Regions from separate parts of the Pseudoalteromonas sp. SWYJZ19 genome, predicted to be linked through region 3. Evidence: predicted binding sites of a transcription regulator. Region 3 holds the regulator's gene; each other region holds the start of a gene.

Region 1 (5,509 bases), on a different contig from region 3:
TAAATAAAAAGTCACCTTAGATGCTAATTCGTCAACCCATAGCTTGTGCTCGTTGTAATGCACGCTATCTCGTTGATAAGAAAAATTTAAACCGAACTCCTTAAGCCTTTACTCATCAAATTTCACCCACAAAAAAGCCGCTGTATTTTTCAATACAGCGGCTTTTAAAATCATTATTCTAAATTAATAGATTATGACTTAGGTCCACGACCTGCACGTTTACGTTCGTTTTCTGTAAGGTAACGCTTACGAATACGAATGTTTAGTGGAGTTACTTCAACTAGCTCGTCATCATCGATGAACTCAAGCGCTTGCTCAAGTGAGTAGTTAAGGTGTGGAGAAAGCGTTTGCGCTTCATCAGTACCAGATGCACGTACGTTAGTTAACTGCTTGCCTTTAAGGGCGTTAACTGTAAGGTCGTTATCACGGTTATGAATACCGATAACCATACCTTCGTATACTTCAACACCGTGACCGATGAATAAACGGCCGCGTTCTTGTAAGTTGAATAATGCGTTAGTAAGTGCTTTACCTGTTGCGTTTGCAATCATTACGCCGTTCTTACGAACACCGATGTCGCCACCTTTGTGAGGACCGTAATGATCGAACGTATGGTACATAAGACCAGAACCCGAAGTAAGCGTCATGAAATCAGTTTGGAAACCAATTAAACCACGGCTAGGGATCATGAAATCTAAACGCATACGGCCTTTGCCATCTGGAGTCATGTTAGTAAGTTCACCTTTACGTAGGCCAACTTGTTCCATAACAGAACCCTGATGCTCGTCTTGACAGTCAATAGTAACTGTTTCAAACGGTTCTTCTAGAACGCCATCTACAGTACGTAAGATAACTTCTGGACGAGAAACTGAAAGCTCGTAACCTTCACGACGCATGTTCTCGATTAAGATACCTAGGTGTAATTCACCACGACCAGAAACACGGAAGCTATCTGGGCTACCAGTATCTTCAACGCGAAGTGCTACGTTGTGTACTAATTCTTTGTCTAAACGTTCACGGATATTACGTGACGTTACAAACTTACCTTCTTTACCACAGAAAGGTGAGTTATTTACAGAGAATGTCATTGTTACAGTTGGCTCATCAACACTTAATGGTGGTAATGCTTCAACGTTTCCTGGGAAACAAACTGTATCAGAAATCTTAAGCTCACCAATACCTGTTACAGTTACGATGTTACCAGCGTAAGCTCTATCAGTTTCGATACGTTCAAGACCTAGGTAGCTTTGTACTGCGCCAATTTTACCATTACGTGTAGTGCCATCAGCACTGATAATAGTAACTTGTTGGTTAGGAGCAACAGAACCACGTTTAATACGACCAATACCAACTACACCAACATAAGAGTTGTAATCTAGTTGAGAAATTTGCATTTGGAAGTCACCTTCAGGATCTGCATCCGGTGGTGATACTTCGTCAACGATCATCTTGAACATAGGTTCCATGTTGTCTGATGGCTCGTCTAAATCTAGTGTTGCCCAGCCGTTGATAGCTGAAGCGTAGATTACTTTAAAGTCTAACTGTTCGTCAGTTGCGCCAAGGTTGTCGAATAAATCAAAGATTTGATCCATAACCCAATCAGGACGTGAACCTGGCTTATCAATTTTATTGATAACTACGATTGGCTTTAAGCCTTGCGCGAATGCCTTTTGCGTAACGAAACGCGTTTGTGGCATTGGACCTTCTTGAGCATCAACAAGTAATAATACTGAGTCAGCCATCGAAAGTACGCGTTCAACTTCACCACCGAAATCGGCGTGTCCCGGAGTATCTACGATATTGATATGGTAGTCGTTCCAAGAAATGGCTGTGTTTTTAGCCAAAATGGTAATACCACGTTCTTTCTCAATGTCGTTTGAGTCCATCACGCGCTCTTCGTTACCGCCGCGTGTTTCTAATGTACCTGATTGCTCAAGTAGTTTGTCAACCAGAGTTGTTTTACCGTGGTCAACGTGCGCGATAATCGCTATATTTCTTAACTTTTCGATGCTCATATATTTACTCAGAGAAATTAAATTCTCAATGATCCTGCAAGATCTACGCACTCATCCACGCTTTCGCGAGATGTCCCAGCATAGGATTTAAAAGGGCGCATATTATCCCTCATTAATGACATGGATGAAAGTTTATCCAATACATATTTTAAAACTTTCTCAATACTTTTACTAAGTATCTGTTTTTTATATGACAATTATATGAATTAAATTTCAATTATTTTTCAAAAAACCCTCTTTTTGACTATTTTTCCGATCTTTTTGTTACTCTTTTGCATTTAGGTTATGCTAATTTCAGCTGATTAAATTAACAACAAATTACGCTCTGTAAATTTTGCACCGAAATGGAATATTTACGCACCAACATGGTGCGTTTGTATATTCCATTTTGATGCAATGATATTTTTTTAATTTATAAACAGCCAGTTACAATAATGGCACAAAATCAGCTTAGTAAATACCAAAGCAATTATGCAGCAATAACAAAACCCAATAGTTGGAGGACACATGTCACAATCGGTTTTAGATTTTATTAAAGAAAATGACGTTAAGTTCGTTGATTTACGCTTTACTGACACTAAGGGTAAAGAGCAACATGTATCGATTCCTCATCACCAAGTTGATGAAGACTTTTTTGAAGACGGTAAAATGTTCGACGGTTCTTCAATTGCAGGCTGGAAAGGCATAAACGAATCAGACATGGTATTAATGCCAGTGCCTGAGTCAATCAAACTAGACCCTTTCACAGAAGAAGCGACATTAATTTTACGTTGTGACGTAGTTGAGCCTTCTACACTACAAGGCTATGAGCGCGACCCGCGTTCTGTTGCTAAGCGTGCTGAAGACTACATGCGCTCTACAGGTATTGCAGACACCGTTTTATTTGGCCCAGAGCCAGAATTTTTCGTATTTGACGACGTTAAATACAAATCAGATATGTCTGGTTCTATGTACAAAATTGATTCTAAGCAAGCTGCTTGGAACTCAGATAAAGAATATGCAGATGGCAACACAGGTCACCGTCCAGGTGTTAAAGGCGGTTACTTCCCAGTTGCTCCAGTTGATGACTTCCAAGATTGGCGTTCAGCTACGTGTCTAGTGCTAGAAGAAATGGGCCAAGTAGTAGAAGCACATCACCACGAAGTAGCAACAGCAGGTCAAAACGAAATCGCTACTCGCTTTAATACAATGGTATTAAAAGCGGATGAAATCCAAGAAATGAAATATGTTATCCATAACATGGCTCACTTATACGGTAAAACAGCAACGTTTATGCCTAAGCCAGTTGTTGGTGATAACGGTTCTGGTATGCATTGTCACCAGTCTTTAGCTAAAGACGGTGTTAACCTTTTTGCTGGCGATAAGTACGGCGGTCTTTCTGAAGATGCACTTTACTACATTGGCGGCATCATCAAGCATGCTAAAGCAATTAACGCTTTCGCAAATGCCTCTACTAACTCGTACAAACGTTTAGTACCAGGTTTTGAAGCACCAGTTATGCTTGCATACTCTGCACGTAACCGTTCTGCATCAATCCGTATCCCAGTGGTTCCATCTGAAAAAGGTCGTCGTATTGAAGTACGCTTCCCGGATCCAACTGCTAACCCATACCTTGCTTTCTCAGCAATGCTTATGGCTGGCCTTGATGGTATCAAAAACAAGATCCATCCTGGCGATGCTATGGATAAAGATTTATACGACTTACCAGCTGAAGAAGCAGCAGAAATTCCAACTGTTGCAGCATCACTTGACGAAGCACTATCTGCACTTAGCGCAGACCGTGAATTCTTAACTCAAGGTGGCGTTTTCACTGATGACTTAATCGATGCTTACATCTCACTTAAGTCTCAAGAAGTTGAAAAGCTTAACATGACAACTCACCCAGTTGAGTTTGAAATGTACTACAGCTGTTAATTAAGCTGTAAAAAATATGTGTGTTCTCAAGCCCGCTTTGCGGGCTTTTTTAATGGTAAAATTAGTCAATCTCCACTAAAGTTAAGTTACCGATAAAAATGCAGGGCTGCAGAGTGAATAACAAGATTTTATTACTATTAATTGCTTTAGGATTAAGTAATTATGGTTATGCCGGTGAAACAAAAATATACGCTTGGAAAGATAAAAATGGCGTATTAGTGTTCTCAGACACCCCTCATAAAGGGGCCCAAGAGGTAAAGCTCACCAGCCAAGATCTTAATATGCCTGCAACAAATACTGACATTTTTGACGAGCAACCTCAGCCTCAACAAGCGGCCTTTAGTATTGCTATTTCCTCACCTGATCATAACCAGACTATTCGTGAAAATACCGGCACTGTTTATGTAACTAGCCGAATAAAACCACGCTTTGAAACTGGTTTTACTATACAACTTTTTATTGATGGTAAAGCACACGGCCCAGCCAGTGACAGCTCAACCTTTGCAATTAGAGATGTAGAACGTGGTCAGCACACACTACAATTAAAGCTTTTTAATAGTAAAAACCAAGTTATTGCTACAAGCGAACCCTGCATATTTTTTATGCACCGAAAAGGGCTAAACCTAGGTAACTAAATTGGGGCATTACTAAACGTGCAGCAGTGTATTTAACCATATAACTTGCTTGCAAACATCCACGCACTAAAATGGTGCAGCTATGATTAATAATAAAAACTTTAGCCCTGAGCTACTCGATGCCATTTGGCAAAATCAAACAACCGCTATCATGTTACTTGATAAAAACTTCACCGTTGTATATGCCAATACTAGTACTAGCGAGCTGCTAGGCCTTGGTAATAAGCGCCTATTAGATCAACCGTTTGATAGCCTTTTTAACTACCATTCAATCGATTTACAGCGTATAGAACAATACTCATTAGTTGAAGGCGTAGATTGCCAGCAGCATAGAGCTGACGTGGTTTTTAGCGATTCTCGCCATGCAAAAGTAGCCGTAAGTACACGACAAATTAAGTTTAATGGCTCGCTTTATATTTTATTTGAGTGGCGCCAAACTGACGACGAAATTAAGCACGACCAAGCGTCTAATCAAATGCATCAATACCAAGCTGCTCGAAACCTAATTAGAGGGTTAGCTCACGAAATTAAAAATCCTTTAGGTGGAATTCGCGGAGCGGCGCAGTTATTGCAGTATGAGGTTGATCAACAAGAAAGAGATCAATGTGCTGAGCTCATCATTGAGCAAGCCGACCGATTACGCGAGCTAGTAGATAGGCTTTTGGGGCCCAATCAACTTCCTCAAAAATCGTATGGCAATATACATCAATCACTTGAATCAGTTGCAAGGCTAAGTACGTTAGATAATTGTTCTAACATTAGCTTAGTTAAAGATTACGACCCGAGTATTCCTGATGTATACATTGATCAAGGCAAAATTCAGCAAGTGGTATTAAACATTGTTCGAAATGCCCAACAGGCGCTTGTAGATGGCGGTGAAATAACAATAAAAACCCGCATAAATCATCAGCATCGTCGCCCGGGTAAAGCACCTAAAAAAGCCTT
Region 2 (5,509 bases), on a different contig from region 3:
TTAGCTGACATATATATAAAACAAGATTTAATCGAGAGAGCAAATGAAGCAAACGATGAGGTGTTTTTAAAATTAGATAAATTCAGCCGCAGTATTTATAAAGCCGATTTTTTAAGTAAACGCTATGAGCTAAAGCGACGCCTTAACTACACTGACGAGGCTTTTGAAGCAATTGAACAAAAGCTCCTTTATACAAAAAAACACTACGAAGCAACTAGTGAAAATAATATAAAAACACTACAGGTGCAGTTTGAAGTAAAAGAAAAAGAAGAAAAAATACAGCAACTAGAGTACGCAAAAGACATTAGTGAACTACAAGCTAAAGAAGAGTACCAACAAAAAATAATTTGGCGACTCAGCGCTGCTATTGCATTTATTTTAGTGATTGCTTCATTATTTTTATTTTATCGGCAAGCCCGACAACGTCAAAAATATTACGATATTTCATTAACAGATTATCTAACAAATTGCCCTAATCGCAGAGGAATAATGCGCGCAGCAGAAGCAAAGCTTGGTGAAGGTAAAATGACGATAGCAATTGTTGACTTAGACTACTTTAAAAAAGTTAACGACCATTTTGGTCACGATGTTGGAGATTTAGTTCTTATTGCCTTTGCAAAAGCTGCAAAAGAAACACTATGTAATGATCATCAGTTTGGTCGTTACGGCGGCGAAGAATGGTTATTTGCACTAAATACGGTTGATGAACGAATAATTCGCGATATATTTGACCAGCTCGCCATTAGCTTCGCCAAGCATTGCAGTAATATAGAAGACTTTCCTAGTGATACAAAAATCACCTTTAGTGCAGGGGCCTCTGTAAGTGGCCCTTTAAAAAGCACACTAGATGTTCTTATTAAACATACAGATAAATTACTTTATAAAGCAAAAGAAAACGGAAGAAACCAAGTCGTTGTTGATTAAATAAACACAGCTAAAAGTATTGGCTCATTTACTTGACTAAAGCCCATCTAAGATCATTTTTTTGATGGTCTTTGCTTTTACAAAATGATCTAATTTATGGGTGTGTATCCACCAAGTAGCAGCTTCCATAAGTAGCGCTGGGTCGTCGTTTTTATTAGCAAAAAATGCATAAAAAGAAAGCCCTACATTTTCGCCTTTAACTGCTATTTTTTTATCGCATACGGTAATTATTTTTGCTCTTAGTTCTTCCCTCATACATACCTTATTTAATTATATTTTTACTATTAAAATACGCCATTTAAAACGCTAACGATTAGCTGTAAAAGGCTTCTATCAACCAAGCCATGATTCTCAAGCTCTTTATTAGGCGTATTTACTTTTGCAGCTTTGCATTCATTATCTAATATCTCATTTTTACGTGTATCGGTTTCGTATGCAATATCTGCTTGTTCCATACATTTTGCCGAGCCTGCGTAAGGCTGTGCCGCACAAGCGCTTAGTAATAAAAAAAGTGGAATTGCTATCAATAATTGCTTCATAACTAATCCTATTTTTACGTAACTTATTTACTTTAGACTATAGCTGCAAGTTAGCCGTATTTACTTTTCTACCTCCATTACAAAAAATTCAAAAAAGAACGTACCTATAGCATCAAAAAAAGTGTCGTTTTTTTCATCCTTTTTAATTTGTGCGCTAATGCATTGATTATAAACTTCTGAGCTTGTTTGAGCGCCATTTCGATCAACCGTTTCGGCCTCTTCAATGCATAAGTTAGGGTCAGAACGTGGGGCTGTACTACATGCACTTAATAAAGCGCACAGCAATAATGCGGCGATGGGGCTTTTTGTGTTCATCCTTAAACTATCCTATTAAGTTAACGTGCTACCTGCATTTATACCGATTGGTATTATATGTGGGAGTAATACATATAGATTGTACCTAAATAATGTTGCTACTTTATCACTGCAATAAAATAAACAACCAGTAAATATTTGTAAGGTTCTGTAGGGATTTATACTCACTTCTATAATTGAACTACGTAAAAGCCTGAAATTATTGCATTCATATCACTGTAAAATTTACAGTGATAGCAGCCCAAAAATAAAAAATCAAAATAAAAGCAATAAAATACATCAACTTAATATTTGGCATTTAGTTTGCTAGTTAGTGATATAAGCAAATAAATTGTAAAAGGATTAGTTATGAATATTTTTGAAGCACTACGTCATGACCATGACAAACAACGAGAATTGGTAGATGCGCTTATTCAAACGCACGGCGACACAGAGCAGCGCCACACGCTAATGGACGAGCTAAAAACAGAACTAGAAGATCACGCAAAGTTTGAAGAACGTTACTTTTACAACCCACTTATGTTTGATGACTTAACTCATGAAAAAGCGCGCCACAGCGTAGCTGAACATCACGAAATTGATGAATTAATTGAACAACTTGAAGATACCGAAATGAGCTCGTCTGCATGGTTAGTTGCAGCTAAAAAACTGCATCATTTAGTACATCATCATTTAAGTGAAGAAGAACACGAAGTATTTCAATTAGCGGGTAAAGCACTAACCGAAGGGCAAAAACAAAGCTTGGCAAAGCAGTATAATGATGCAATGCACTAATACTTTTTATTTGTGAGTAACTTTACTCACAAATAATTGAACCACCTTATATATACTCCCTTGTGTACTATTGGTTATAAGCCACTTGGCTTATAACCATTTTTTTAAGCCTATATGCTAACTCTTCTCTAGTAAGGGTGCTTCTGTCGGATCAAAAATTCGATACGCCACTAGCTTTAAACCATCGTTAATAAAAAACCACACCAAAGCATATGCCCACACAGCAAGTGCCCATCCCCATCCTAGTGGGGTCATAAACACACCATAAACAGCAATAAGTGTTGCTATAACTTGCGTGCCAAATACGGCGACCATTAATATAGCAGACGGTTTAATAGACCAAAATGGACCTCGGGTACGCGCTAAAAATATAGTCAAATGCCCTGCTACAGAAAGTAATAAGTACATTAATGTTTGAAGATGAGGACGGTCGAGTTCAAATACTTTATCTCCTAAGTAAAATAAACCAAAGGCTGCAATTGGCCCTACAATTCCCAGCACAGATGCAATACCTAAAACGAGCCGCATATTCCATGTCTCGGGCTTATTTTGATAATGCACATTGTCGTATGCAATAGACAAAATGGCGGCATCGTTAAGTAAAGCAAGCATTACAATCATGACTGCTGTTAACGGATAAAAGTTAAAAATTAATATCGCCATTGTCATAAAGAGTAGTACGCGCAGTGTTTCAGCAACCCTGTAAATAGCGTAACTGTTCATGCGTTGAAATATTTTTCGGCTTTCTTTAACTGCATCAATAATAACCGACAAGCCATCGGTCATTAACACAATTGATGCTGCTGAACGCGCTGCATCTGTAGCACCCGATACAGCAATGCCACAGTCAGCTTTTTTAAGTGCTGGCGCATCATTTACGCCATCTCCTGTCATGCCAACAATGTGCCCTCTATGCTGAAGCACATCAATAATATGGTATTTATGCTCAGGGAATACTTGTGCGAATCCGTCAGCACTCTCGATAGAATCATCTAACTGTGTGGCTTGATGATACTCAGTTGCACCAAATCCACTAGCATCAAGAATGTTTGTCCCTAAACCCAGTTTACTTGCAGTTTCGCGCGCAATGGCTACTTGGTCGCCCGTGACCATTTTAACACTCATACCCATTTCTTTTGCATCGGCAATGGTTTGTATTGCTTCTTCACGCGGTGGATCAAAAAGTGGCAATACGCCTATAAATTGCCATTTACCTTGCTCGTCTGTTTTAGCAACCGCTAAAGAGCGAAACCCACGTGCTGCAAATTCATCTATTGATGCCTCAACTTGAGTTTTAACTGCCTCAATATTAGCCGACAAAGCTAAAATAACCTGCGGTGCACCTTTGGTCACTTTAAATGTTTTGCCATCATCATTTTTAACGATTGCTTCAGTACGTTTGCTCACAGGATCAAATGGCTGAAAATGCTCTATATGATAAGAATCTAGATGCTGCTCAGCTTTTACACTTTGTAATACTGCTAAGTCAATCGGATCGTTATTTTCTGAGCGAGATGCTAATGCCGCGTACAATATAACTTGCTCAGCAGAGCCTTTATTTATTGAGTTTTCGATATAAAACGGGTCACCCAACGTTAATAGGTTTTGTGTCAATGTGCCGGTTTTATCAGAACAAAGAATATCAACACCCGCTAGCTCTTCAATTGCAGCTAAACGTGTTACAACCACTTGCTTTTTAGCCAATAAACGAGCGCCTACAGCCATAGTAACTGATAGCACTGTTGGCATTGCAACTGGTATTGCAGCAACAGTTAATACGAGTGCAAACTGTAATGTGGTGATCATTGGATCATCGCGAAACAAAGCAACAATAACTATAAGCAGTACTAAAGCCGCAGCAAGCATTATTAAATAATTACCAATTTTAAGCACTGCACGCTGAAAATGACTTGCGGTTCGCTCCCCTTGCACTAACTGTGCTGTTTTACCAAAAAAGGTATTAGCGCCGGTTGCGTATACTATTGCCTCTATTTCACCTTGGCGAATAATAGAGCCCGAATAAACAGTTTCACCCGCCGACTTTACAACCGGTAACGACTCACCCGTAAGTGATGATTGATCTACTTCTACTGAATCACCATCGAGCAAACGCGCATCTGCAGGCACTATATCGCCCATCCGCATTCTAATAACATCACCTGGTACAAGCTCGCTGGCATTTAAATTTTGCCATTGAGTATCGCGGCGAACGCGTGCTTTGTTAGCTAATTTTGCTTTTAATGCGGCAATTGCATTACCCGCTTGATGCTCTTCCCAAAAGCCAACCAATACGTTAGATAGCAATAAAACCAAAATAATAAAAAAATCAGCCCAGTGTTTAGCAAGTGCCGATAAAATAATAGCGGCCTCGATCATCCACGGTATTGGCCCCCAAAAGTAAGATAAAAATTTGAGTAATAAGTTTGTTTTTTCTTCGACTAGTTCGTTAGGCCCGTATTGTACCAATCTTTGTGTTGCGTCAATTTGGCTTAACCCGTCGGGTGATGTTTTTAGTTTTTCTTGAAATTGTGCTAAATCGAGGTTACTCCATTCATCACTATTTTGATTGTTTGTTGATTTATTTGCTGAACGGTTTGGTGATTGATGTACTGATGAGATTTTGACCTTTTTCATGCAAGCCTTCTATACAACATTGAGTTGAATAATTTTTAAAACCGACTAACCGTATAGCCAACATAAACTAAAGCAGTCGATATTGTTCTTAAAAATGTATTAAATTTGATCTAACGCAATATTGAGACTGAAATAAAATGAAAAATTTATTTTAAAAGGATGACTAAGAAATTGGGTTACGAGGAGAATTGCCGAAAGGCTATATACGGGGCCGAAGTAGTAAATAACTTAGCCCCGTGTACTTTTTAGTTACAGCTCTGTCGGCTTATAACGATTAGTTTTGATTACTTTACAGTAAACTTAACGTCTTGGTCACGTAGTAA
Region 3 (5,509 bases):
AATAACCTAAATCTTCTACAACGCGTAAAGCAACCGACTTTCCAGAACCAGAACGGCCGCTTATGATAATTAACTCCATTTAACACCCTTTATAAAACTATGATTGATTGACAATAACTTGGTAAAGCTCAGCATCTGATTTTGCACTGCGTAACTGTTTACAAAAATCTTTGTTGTTTAGTTTATCAGCAATGGTTGCTAGAGTCTTTAAGTGCTGCTGGTTATCGCCATCTGGTACGATGAGTGCGACGAAAATATCAACAGGGCGATTATCGATTGCATCAAAATTTATTGGAGTTTCGCTAACGAGTACTAAAGCCAAAGGCTCTTCTGCACCGCTCATTCTTCCATGAGGAATGGCAATGCCACGCCCTATACCTGTACTACCCAATTTTTCTCTGCTCATTAAAGCATTAAGAATATCTTGTTGCGGTAAATACGGAAGTTTGTCGTGAGCAAGTTCGCTAATGAACTCTAAAATTCTTTTTTTGCTATTAAAAAGGACCGCAGCTTTGCTGCAGTCCTGGCATATAAGTGAGCTTAATTTCATCATATTAGTGTCGAGCAAGCTTCTCTTTGTGTTTAATTACTTGTCGATCGAGCTTGTCGATCAACGAGTCAATGGCGGCATACATATCTTGATGTTCTGTAGAGGCAAATAGCTCAGCACCGCTTACGTGTATGGTGGCTTCTGCTTTTTGATTTAATTTTTCTACATCGAGAATGACATGAACATTATTAATATGATCAGAGTGTCTTTCTAGCTTCGCAAATTTGGTATTAATATAGTCTCTTAGTGAATCGGTTAATTCTACGTGACGACCAGTTAAGTTTAGTTGCATAAGCATTACCCTCTTTTTTTTGCGTCTTAAATCAAACTTTTACGTTGATTTGACGGTGGAATAGCCAGAGATTCGCGGTATTTTGCGATTGTACGTCTCGCTACTTTAATTCCTTGCTCAGCCAATATATCCGCTATTTTGCTATCACTCAATGGTTTTGCTGAGTTTTCTGCTGCGATTAATTTTCGGATAAGCGCACGGATTGCTGTAGATGAACATTCACCACCGTTTTCGGTGCTTACATGGCTTGAGAAAAAATATTTAAGCTCAAATATACCACGGGGTGTGTGCATATACTTTTGGGTTGTTACGCGCGAAATTGTTGATTCGTGCATTTCTACCATTTCAGCAACATCATTTAAAACCATTGGTTTCATGGCTTCAGGACCGTGTTCAAAAAAGCCTTGTTGTTGCTTAACAATACAATTTGTCACTTTTAATAGCGTGTCGTTTCTACTTTCTAAGCTTTTAATAAACCATTTAGCTTCTTGTAAATGCGAGCGAATAAACTGGCTGTCACCACTGGATTTTACAGTGCGAGACATTGCCGCGTATTGGCTATTAACACGAATTTTAGGCATGCTGTCTGGGTTTAACTCAACAACCCAGCGGCCTTTAATTTTTTTAACTGACACATCAGGAATAACATACTCAGATTCTTCTCTTACAATAGTATCTGCAGGTTTAGGGCTAAGAGTATGTATTAATGTCATTACTTCCTTAAGCTCTTCTTCTTTGAGCTTAGTTTTCTTCATTAATGTACGATAGTCACGAGCAGCTAATAAATCAATATGCTCGGTTAAAATCATTTTTGTTTCATTAATGTAAGGTGTTTCTTTATCAAACTGGTTAAGCTGAATACACAAACACTCTTGTAAACTACGTGCAGCAATACCGACAGGATCAAACAGTTGGATGCGCTTTAGTACTGCTTCAATTTCATCAAGTTCGACTTCGTTATCTTCTTCGTTTTCTTGATTAAAGCTTTCTAAAATCTCTTCGCAGCTTAGTGTTAAAATACCTGAATCATCAACTGCTTCTACAATCGCAATAGCGATGGCTTCGTCTGTAGGGCTAAATGGCGTTAGTTGTAATTGCCACATTAAATACTCATGAAGCGTCTCTGTTGAGGCGCCTTGGTATATTGATTCGTCTTCAGGCATTGGACCTGATGATGCTGCAGGGGCGGCACTCATGTACTCATCCCAGCTAACATCCATAGCCATGTCGTCACTTAGCGTGTCTTTTGCAAGTGCTTCACCACTATCTTGTTCGTATTCGCTTGGAGCATCATCGGCAGATGCGCTAACAGTTATGTCATCGGTATCAGCTTTTTGCTCGTTTTTACCTGCAGCGTCTTCGGAATAGTCTGGTTCTTCAACCTCTAATAGCGGGTTGCTGTCGAGAGCTTCTTGTATTTCTTGCTGGAGATCCAATGTACTGAGTTGCAACAAACGAATAGCTTGTTGCAGCTGTGGAGTCATTGTAAGTTGCTGGCCCATGCGCAGCTGTAGTGATTGCCTCATGTATCTCTAACAATCCTTTTATGTTGTTATAATTAATACTAGCAGATGCTTAAAGACATGGCGTAAATGTTACAGCCTAAATTGCTCGCCTAAGTAAACATCGCGTACTGTTTTATCATTTAATACGTGTTCTGGAGTACCTGATGCAATCAGCTCCCCATGAGAAACAATGTAGGCTTTTTCACAAACATCAAGGGTTTCTCTTACATTATGATCGGTAATCAATACACCAATCCCACGATTTTTGAGATGTTCTATTATTTTCTTTATATCTAATACAGAAATCGGGTCAACACCTGCAAATGGTTCATCCAATAATATAAATTTAGGATCGGCTGCCAGCGCACGTGCTATTTCCACGCGGCGACGTTCGCCACCCGATAATGCCATACCTTGGCTATCACGAATGTGTTGTATGCTAAATTCATCTAATAATTTATCGAGCGTGTCTTCTCGGGCTTGTTTATTTAACTCTTTGCGTGTTTCTAAAATTGCCATTAAGTTTTGATAAACAGTCAGTTTTCTAAAAATTGAAGACTCTTGTGGTAAGTAGCCAATGCCTAATCTAGCACGACTATGCATAGGTAAAAGAGTAATATCGTTATCATCGATAGAGATTTTACCTTTGTCGCTAGGTACAAGTCCCACAATCATATAAAACGTGGTGGTTTTACCTGCGCCGTTAGGACCAAGTAAACCAACAATACTGCCTGCTTTTACTTCAAGGCCGACGTTTTTGACAACTTCACGACCTTTATAGCTCTTTGCTAATAGTTCTGCTTTTAATGTACTCATGGCTGACCTTTATCGTCTTTTTTACTTTTTTTAGTTTCGATAGGCACTAAAATCGTGTGAACGCGGTCAGTTGAGTTTTCATCTTTTTCGGCACTGATTAGCTGCTGCTCTATATCGTAGGTAATGCTTTTAGCATTTATTTTTTGTCCCGCTTGCGATACTTGTGCATTACCAACAAGCGTTAAAAAACGCTTAGATACATCATAACGTACTTCGTCAGCACTGGCGCTCATAGTCGTGCCATCTGATTGCTTTTCTTCAAAGTGCGCAGGGCTACCTGTAGCAATTAATAATTGTTTATTATCGCCAAGTTCATCGCGTTTATGTACTTCTAAGCGGTCTGCTGTGATACGGCGGTTACCGTGAATAATTTCAACGTTTTTCTCAAAAATACCCACGTTAGCTTTTAATTGACCTTCTTGCTTATCGGCGCTTATTGAAATTTGATTTGCAGCCGGTTGCGTGTTTTGCTCTGCAGCACTACTATTAAACGCTAGTATAAGTGTAGGAATAATAAGTGATTTTAATATTTTATTGGTCATAATATATGGTTCGCGTATGGTTAATTAGTTTTATCACTTCGGTTTTTAAGTCGGCTTCTAGGCCTTTACCAGTGATTTTTAAATTGGGTCCAGTGATGATAACGGGTTGCTCCGAACGCATTGTTAATAGCTTTATATCTACCTGAATATTATCAGCATTGATTTTGTCTATCATGGCGTTATCGGTTAAGTTTTTGGCAACCACATTGCCTTCTAAAATTAATTGTTTGTCTTCGTATAATGTTGCTTCGTCTGCATTTATTTGCCACGTTTGCTTTTCGTTATATAAAGTAAAAATAGGTTTTTCAAAAAACGTAAAACCTAATTGTTGATATAGCTCCATTTTAGCCGCAGTGACTTTGTGGCTAATTTTACCTTGTTCGTCATAGGCTGTTTGTTTGAGTTCTATGGCTATGTAATCAGGCTTGGCAATAACTTCAGGCTCAGTCTGAGGCACAATATTTGTTTGTGTAAAATAAGGGTACCAAAGCCAAACCATACAGCTAATGAATAAAACGCTTAATATTATGCGCGCTGCATTCATGAACTAGTGCCTTGTGTAGTCAATGCTTTACCATTTTCAAGCATAAGTAAGTCGGTGAGCTCTCTTACTGCACCAAAGCCGCCAGGCATTTGCGTTACATAGTGTGATAAACGTTTAATAAGTGGATGGGCATCATTTACTGCAACAGCAAAGCCGACTAATTCCATAACGGGCATGTCAGGACCATCATCACCGATATAAGCAATTTGTTCATCGCTAAGGTTGAGTTTGTCTTTTAGCTCTTGATAGGCAATGAGCTTATTTTCTTGGCCTTGATAAATATGCTGTACGGTTAAGCTGCTCATACGTTGTTGCACTATTTGTGAATGACGACCAGTAATTACAGCCACTTCAAAGCCACTGTTTATAAGCGCTTTAATGCCAAAACCATCTTTTGTATTAAATGCTTTTAGCTCTTCACCTTGATTACCAAGATAAATACGGCCATCAGAAAATACACCATCAATATCGCATATAAGTAGCTTTACTTTTTTAGCGCGTGCTTTTGCATCATCGCTCAGCGGTTGATAGAGTTCTTCAAATTGCATTTATAACACTCCTGCTTTTAATAGGTCTTGCATGTTTAATGCGCCAATAGGTTGGTTTTTATCATTGACGACGATTAAGCCATTTATACGTTTGTGTTCCATAATATTAAGCGCTTCAGCAGCCAAAATATCTTGTGTAGCCGTAGTACATGACTTAGTCATAACAACATCTATTTGTGTTGTATGAATATCAATTCTCTGCTCTAAAATACGACGCAAATCGCCATCGGTAAATAATCCCACGAGCTGCTGATCTTCATCAACAATGGCTGTCATACCTAGCCCTTTAGCAGACATTTCAATAAGGGCGTCTTTAACTGTTTGTGAAACGCTAATAATAGGTGTATTTGCGCCGCTGTGCATAACATCTTTTAAAGTAAGTAATAAGCGCTTGCCTAAACTACCACCTGGGTGAGATAGCGCGAAGTCATCAGCTGTAAACCCGCGAGCTTCTAATAATGCAACTGCCATGGCATCGCCCATCGCAAGCGTTGCAGTGGTACTTGATGTAGGAGCTAGACCCAATGAACAGGCTTCTTTTTCTACTTTAATACACACATGTACATTAGCAAGGGTCGCCATGGTTGATTGCGTATTGCCAGTCATCGATATCATTTTGGCACCAAGTCGTTTTAAAACCGGAATGATATTTAAAACTTCGCTGGTCTCCCCTGAATTAGAAATAAGCATAACCACGTCATTTTTAGTGATC
Region 4 (5,509 bases), on a different contig from region 3:
AAGCAGAACAACCTGCACGGCGAATGTCTGCAGTGTGTACAAACAATGCTTTAAACGCTTCAGTGTATGCATCCATGTGGTTTTTGTTTTTGAAAGGGAAACCAGTAGCAAGTACAGTGCCTGCAAGAACCGTAGTTTTGCTAACACGTAGACGTTTGCTGTTTAACTGAGTGCCTTGACCGCGAGATGCAGTGAAAAGCTCACCACGAATTGGATCATAAATAACAGCTTGGTCTAAACGACCTTTAACTTTAAGTGCGATAGAAACCGCGTAATGAGGGATACCTTTGATGAAGTTAGTTGTTCCATCGATAGGATCTACAATCCATTGGTAATCATCATCCTTGCCTTTATGCTCACCTAATTCTTCACCAACAATAGAGTGAGTAGGGTAAGACTGTAAAATAGTGTCACGAATTACGGCTTCGGCTTCTTTATCAATGTTAGTTACTAAGTCGTTAGCGCCTTTTTGTTGCACTTCAACTTTTGATAAATCTTCACTTGCGCGAAGTAAAATTTTGCCTGCGTTGCGCGCAGCGCGAACCGCAATGTTTAACATTGGATGCATGGTATTACCTTTGGGTTGTAAAAGAACGTTTATATATTTTAGCCGGCGTATTTTAGCGACTTTTGACATAAAGTAAACAATAAACCCCAAATACTTATGTTTGTTTTTTATACAAGATTGAAAAGTGTCTATATTTTTAAAAAATAATAATGAGCAATTAATAAGTCACTATGTTCCTTTGTGTGTTAATTAAATTGAATTAATTTTAAATAACGCTTTACCTAAAGTTAGCTTGAGGTTTTATCGTGCCCCTAACTTAATTGATAGGACAACATTATGTATTTAGAGCACGTAAACTTAGTCGCGAGTGATATAAATAGTATGCTTAAATTTTACCAAGCTGTATTTCCGCATTGGTCAGTCAGAAGTGAGGGCAGAGGCGATTGGCATGGAAAACCAAGACGCTGGGTACACTTTGGAGATGACACGCATTACATTGCGATAAGCAGTCATGGTGAGGGTGAAAACAGAAACTTATCGGGCCATCAAATTGGTTTTGCACACTTTGCTTATGTAACTAATAATTTAAGCGCAGTAGTAATGCGCTTAAATAAAGTGGGTTTTACAGTAAGCAAGCAAGGTAGCGAGAATCCTTTCAGAAAGAATGTCTACTTTATTGATCCTGCAGGGTTTGAAGTTGAGTTTGTAGAGTATTTAAGTGATATACCAAGCGAGCGAAATAACGATTTATAATAAAATACTAAGCAGCACGCTAAAGTGCTGCTACTCAATTATAGTGAGCGGTTATTATTACCCGTGCCAAACTGGGTTTTTAGCTCATTTGCAAAGCTCATAAATTTTTCTTTAATTGTGCGCTTTATTTTTACTTCAACCGATCCCATAACTGCCTTTCCTTCAATATGAATAGTAGGACCTTGGCGTTTGTTAAGTGATACCGATTTATTTTCAAGGCTACTTAAAATACAAAACATTTTAGACACTACATTTACATGCTCTGGTACGTAAATCTCATCGCTACCAAAAATACAGTTAACGTGAATAGTTACATTTTGATGCGCAAAAATGGCATCAGTAAAATCAAGTACCACCGATCCCATAAAGTTACTTAAATATATATTTTTTGGGACAACCCACTGACCGCTTCGTTCGTTAGAGCCTAAAATACTGCGTAATGTAAAATCATCATCACTGTTTTGCTGTGCACTATAATGTGGTTTAAATTGCGATTGTTTTTCTGCTTTATATTGCTGATCGGTATTAAGTGTTAAGTCTTCTACTAAGGCTAAAAGAGCGTCGTTATTAGGTGCATCCATCGCGCTATCGAGTCGTCTCTCAAATGCATCAACAGAAATAACCCCATGACTGTAATTATAAATTAATTGGTCAATTACTTGTTCGCGTACTTGCTCTATTGGGCGGTCTTCAACTTTTACAGACATGGGGCATTCCTTATTGTATTTACTATTGATACTGCTCTTGATGTTTGTATGCAAAGCACGCACCAAATATAATCACCCTAATTATCAGTAGGTTAATTTATAATGATGTTTTTTATTTTGTTATATTAACGATAGATTAACCAAAAATGCAATTATCTAGCTATTTTCACTATTTGAGAAATTTTTACCGAGTAGCCTGTAAATAGTTACACAACTATAGATAATGCCTCACTCCAAAGTAAACTCAACCTATTGAAATTTAAGTATAAATAAACTTGGCCTAAAGATCGCATAAGTTAAAGTGTCTTTAATCAAAAGGAGAAAGATTATGAAAACATTTAACAAATCTATTATCGCAGCTTTAGTTCTTGGTACTACGGCTATGGGTGCCCAAGCAAACAGCTGGGAAAACGAAAGTAAAGATGCTTGGATTGATGGTAAGGCAGAAACAGTTCTTCTTATGAACACTAACCTAAACAACTTTGACATTAACACTGATGTAAAAAATGGCAAGGTAGTACTTACAGGTAAAGTTAATAGCGAGCTTGATAAAGAGCTAGCAGAAGAACTTGTACTTAGCCTAGATGGCGTATCTGATGTTGAAAACAGCCTTACTGTTGTTAAAAGCATGGATACCAAAGATAAAAGCAAAGACATGATGGACGATGATGATAACGACCTAACGGATGCTAAAATCACCACTGTAATTACAACTCGCTTCCTGTTTGACTCAGAAGTAGGTGGTACAGACATTGATGTTGATACCGACAAAGGTATAGTAACTTTGAACGGGACTGTAGGGTCTGAAGCTGAAAAACAGTTAGCAGTTAAAATTGCCAAAAATGCTGAAGATGTTCGTGACGTAGTTGATAACTTAACTATTGTCGCTGAATAATACAGTATAGTTAAGGCCCAGTAATGCTGGGCTTTAAGTCTTTTTAATGCTTAATTTAAATGGAGTTTAGTCATGGATATTATTCGTATAATACTTTCGGTTTTACTACCGCCGCTAGGTGTATTTTTGCAAGTTGGCTTAGGTATGCACTTTTGGTTAAATATTTTATTAACACTGCTAGGTTATTTCCCAGGGTTAATACATGCAATCTACATTATTGCGAAAAAATAATGACAGATTATATATTGTGTAAGCCGACTACTGAGGTTTAGCTAAATACTTCAGTACCGATCGGCTCACAATATTAGTTTTTAAAGTAAATATTTTTTATCAAAATCTAATTTTTAATTTACTCAAACTAAGTGATTTATTTCTTGTAACTCGCTCCCAAAATTCCCTCAGCCAAACCATTGTTTACTTCAATTAAGCTTTCTAACTAACCGCAGTGTTCTGATTCTGTATTGATGCCAGTTAGGAAATCTTTAACATTAGTTTGTTTATATATCTACAATACGCGATTAATTACTCTATTATTTAGTGACAATATTACCATCACTTCTAGTGTTATCATTACACCAAACTTTTACGCATATTGAGGTAGCTAATTGAATATTCGACTTATACTGTCAGGCGTTGTGTCATTCGTTTTTTATTTTAGCTGGGCCTACTGGGCGAACAGTTCGGCAGATATTGCTAAATCGGTCACGCTTCAAGCTGCATTAGTACAAGGTTTGTATAGTGGATTTGTAACGCTGTTTTTTACTTTTATTTTAGAAAAGGTCGTCAACAAGTATAAGTCTAGTTATGTAACGCTTGCGTTCGTAACTCCAATTATTTGTATGTTTCATTCTAAAACACCACAAAACGTAGCAATACGACAAAGCTTCAATAATGCAATTAACTCTAGCGCCTCGTATTTAGGTAACAAAAAAATAGCAGGTGTACTTTTTGCGCCTATTATTCCGATTACTGTTCAATCGAGCTTAGTGATTATGGTGAATGTAATTAATCAGACACCTAATTTGGCACTTACAGTAGCCCCAAGCATATTTTTTACAGCCTTGTATGCCTACACATATATGTTAGCTTTACTTAAAAAAGTAGAGCGTTAAATACAAAAGACTACATGTAGGAGGAAGGTTTTTATAATTTAATGCAGTGAATATCATGGGAAATATCTTACATTTTATGTTTATATCCGCATAAAAGATTACTATTTAAGCAGTTAGCTTACTGATTGTTAAAATAAAGGTGTTTGGTAGTGACAAGCACCTAAAAAGTTTTTATACTGCAACCCGCTTTAGTCGCTCTGTGACTGAACGCTTCAAAAATTAGCTGCCTAGCAGTTATATAAAGTTGGCCCCTTAGCTCAGTTGGTTAGAGCACACGACTCATAATCGTTAGGTCCCCAGTTCGAGTCTGGGAGGGGCCACCACTTTTACAAACTTCCCAAGTAATACCTAATCAAATTATTCAAAGCTACATGAACTTAATATCGTGTTATTTATTATTCTTTAGTTACCCCTAATAATAAAAAGTAATCTAAATAAAGTTAATCCATAGATTAAGCTAAGCTTTCTTAAATTAGAAAGAGTGCAAATACATTATTAAATTTCAGCGTTAGATCAGATGCTATGTATGCTCCGCGCTATAAATGACAGTGAGCAGCATCTAATTTAAGAATACAAAAAAGCCCCAATCGGGGCTTTATGTTATTAGTGTTTACTTTTATTGCTCAAAACTACAAGAGTTAACTAATTTTTACGGTATATCTCATGCTCAATATCGTAAATATTTACACTTAAGCTATCTGAATCACGGCAATATGTTTTTAAGCACGAAAGTAGTAGTTCGCTTAGCATTTGCTTTTGCTCAATTGAGCGCCCAGCCAATATATGTACCGCAATATGTATAAACCCTGATTTTCCTGCGCCTAGTTGATATTGCTGATAAGCAATTGCGCGCGTTTTTATGGTTTCTAACTCAAACAAATCGCTTTCAAAGGCGGTGTTGTGAATTTTTTCTACGAGAACTTGTGGTAATACAGGGAGATCTTCTGAGTGTTCAATAATAATATGCGGCATTACAGCGTTTCCTATTATGAGTTACTACTTGCGACGAGAGCCTTATTGTACCAAATACGTCGATACTCGCTAACCCCTCACGGCATTAAAATGTTTACTTTAAACTAATTTAGTCGTATTTATTTTTGATGTTAGTATAAAAACAAAGAGGTGAACCTTCGCTTAGTAACTTAGCTACTAAGTTACCTATATATTGATTAAGGATAAGTATGAAATTACCACAAAAATTTAAACGTTTAGCGTTACTTGCAGGTGCAGTTGTTACGTTAAGTGCTTGCTCTGATGATGTTGCGTCGGTAAGCCTTGGGTTATTTACAACAAAAGATGTTGTGGTTAATTCGCAGCAAGATCCAATCCTCGAAGGCGTTACTTGTCATATTAGTCATATAGAGGCTAATTTGGACTTTTCAGATCCCTCTGATATGTCTATAGCATGTCGTCAAACGGGGCCTATTACAGCGCAGCAGCTACAAAAAATAGACCGCAGTAAATCAGGTGAAGTGATATTTAAATCATCTAAAAGTATATTATTTAAGTCACTAAAAGTGCGACGTATTTACGA

Evidence for each region. The regulator sigma-54, encoded in region 3, starts transcription at its own class of promoters, with help from an activator protein. The targets are predictions, from matches to a motif close to GTTGGCACGNNNNTNGNNT.
Region 1: glnA (glutamate--ammonia ligase) is a predicted target of sigma-54. The motif match lies at 2,449-2,467, and genes of this name have one in related genera.
Region 2: I6F45_RS17650 (hemerythrin domain-containing protein) is a predicted target of sigma-54. The motif match lies at 2,069-2,087, and genes of this name have one in related genera.
Region 4: I6F45_RS09245 (BON domain-containing protein) is a predicted target of sigma-54. The motif match lies at 2,243-2,261, and genes of this name have one in related genera.

Annotation. Positions count from the first base shown of each region.
Region 1 covers NZ_JADYXI010000012.1:26,970-32,478, reverse strand. The annotation lists gene typA (translational GTPase TypA) at 192-2,015, opposite strand; gene glnA (glutamate--ammonia ligase) at 2,523-3,929, shown strand; gene I6F45_RS12820 (DUF4124 domain-containing protein) at 4,043-4,564, shown strand; gene glnL (nitrogen regulation protein NR(II)) at 4,647-5,509, shown strand, end outside.
Region 2 covers NZ_JADYXI010000021.1:70,393-75,901, reverse strand. The annotation lists partial or broken gene I6F45_RS17670 (tetratricopeptide repeat-containing diguanylate cyclase) at 1-924, shown strand, start outside; gene I6F45_RS17665 (DUF6500 family protein) at 961-1,179, opposite strand; gene I6F45_RS17660 (hypothetical protein) at 1,209-1,463, opposite strand; gene I6F45_RS17655 (hypothetical protein) at 1,524-1,778, opposite strand; gene I6F45_RS17650 (hemerythrin domain-containing protein) at 2,127-2,552, shown strand; gene I6F45_RS17645 (plasma-membrane proton-efflux P-type ATPase) at 2,670-5,186, opposite strand; gene I6F45_RS17640 (hypothetical protein) at 5,471-5,509, opposite strand, start outside.
Region 3 covers NZ_JADYXI010000002.1:183,527-189,035, forward strand. The annotation lists gene rapZ (RNase adapter RapZ) at 1-79, opposite strand, end outside; gene ptsN (PTS IIA-like nitrogen regulatory protein PtsN) at 98-550, opposite strand; gene hpf (ribosome hibernation promoting factor) at 555-842, opposite strand; gene I6F45_RS02715 (RNA polymerase factor sigma-54) at 869-2,368, opposite strand; gene lptB (LPS export ABC transporter ATP-binding protein) at 2,438-3,163, opposite strand; gene lptA (lipopolysaccharide transport periplasmic protein LptA) at 3,160-3,705, opposite strand; gene lptC (LPS export ABC transporter periplasmic protein LptC) at 3,695-4,249, opposite strand; gene kdsC (3-deoxy-manno-octulosonate-8-phosphatase KdsC) at 4,246-4,797, opposite strand; gene I6F45_RS02740 (KpsF/GutQ family sugar-phosphate isomerase) at 4,798-5,509, opposite strand, start outside.
Region 4 covers NZ_JADYXI010000007.1:100,973-106,481, forward strand. The annotation lists gene suhB (inositol-1-monophosphatase) at 1-568, opposite strand, end outside; gene I6F45_RS09235 (VOC family protein) at 845-1,261, shown strand; gene I6F45_RS09240 (LiaF domain-containing protein) at 1,300-1,968, opposite strand; gene I6F45_RS09245 (BON domain-containing protein) at 2,297-2,863, shown strand; gene I6F45_RS09250 (YqaE/Pmp3 family membrane protein) at 2,936-3,094, shown strand; gene I6F45_RS09255 (hypothetical protein) at 3,469-3,975, shown strand; tRNA gene I6F45_RS09260 (tRNA-Ile) at 4,222-4,298, shown strand; gene I6F45_RS09265 (5-carboxymethyl-2-hydroxymuconate Delta-isomerase) at 4,618-4,947, opposite strand; gene I6F45_RS09270 (CreA family protein) at 5,157-5,509, shown strand, end outside.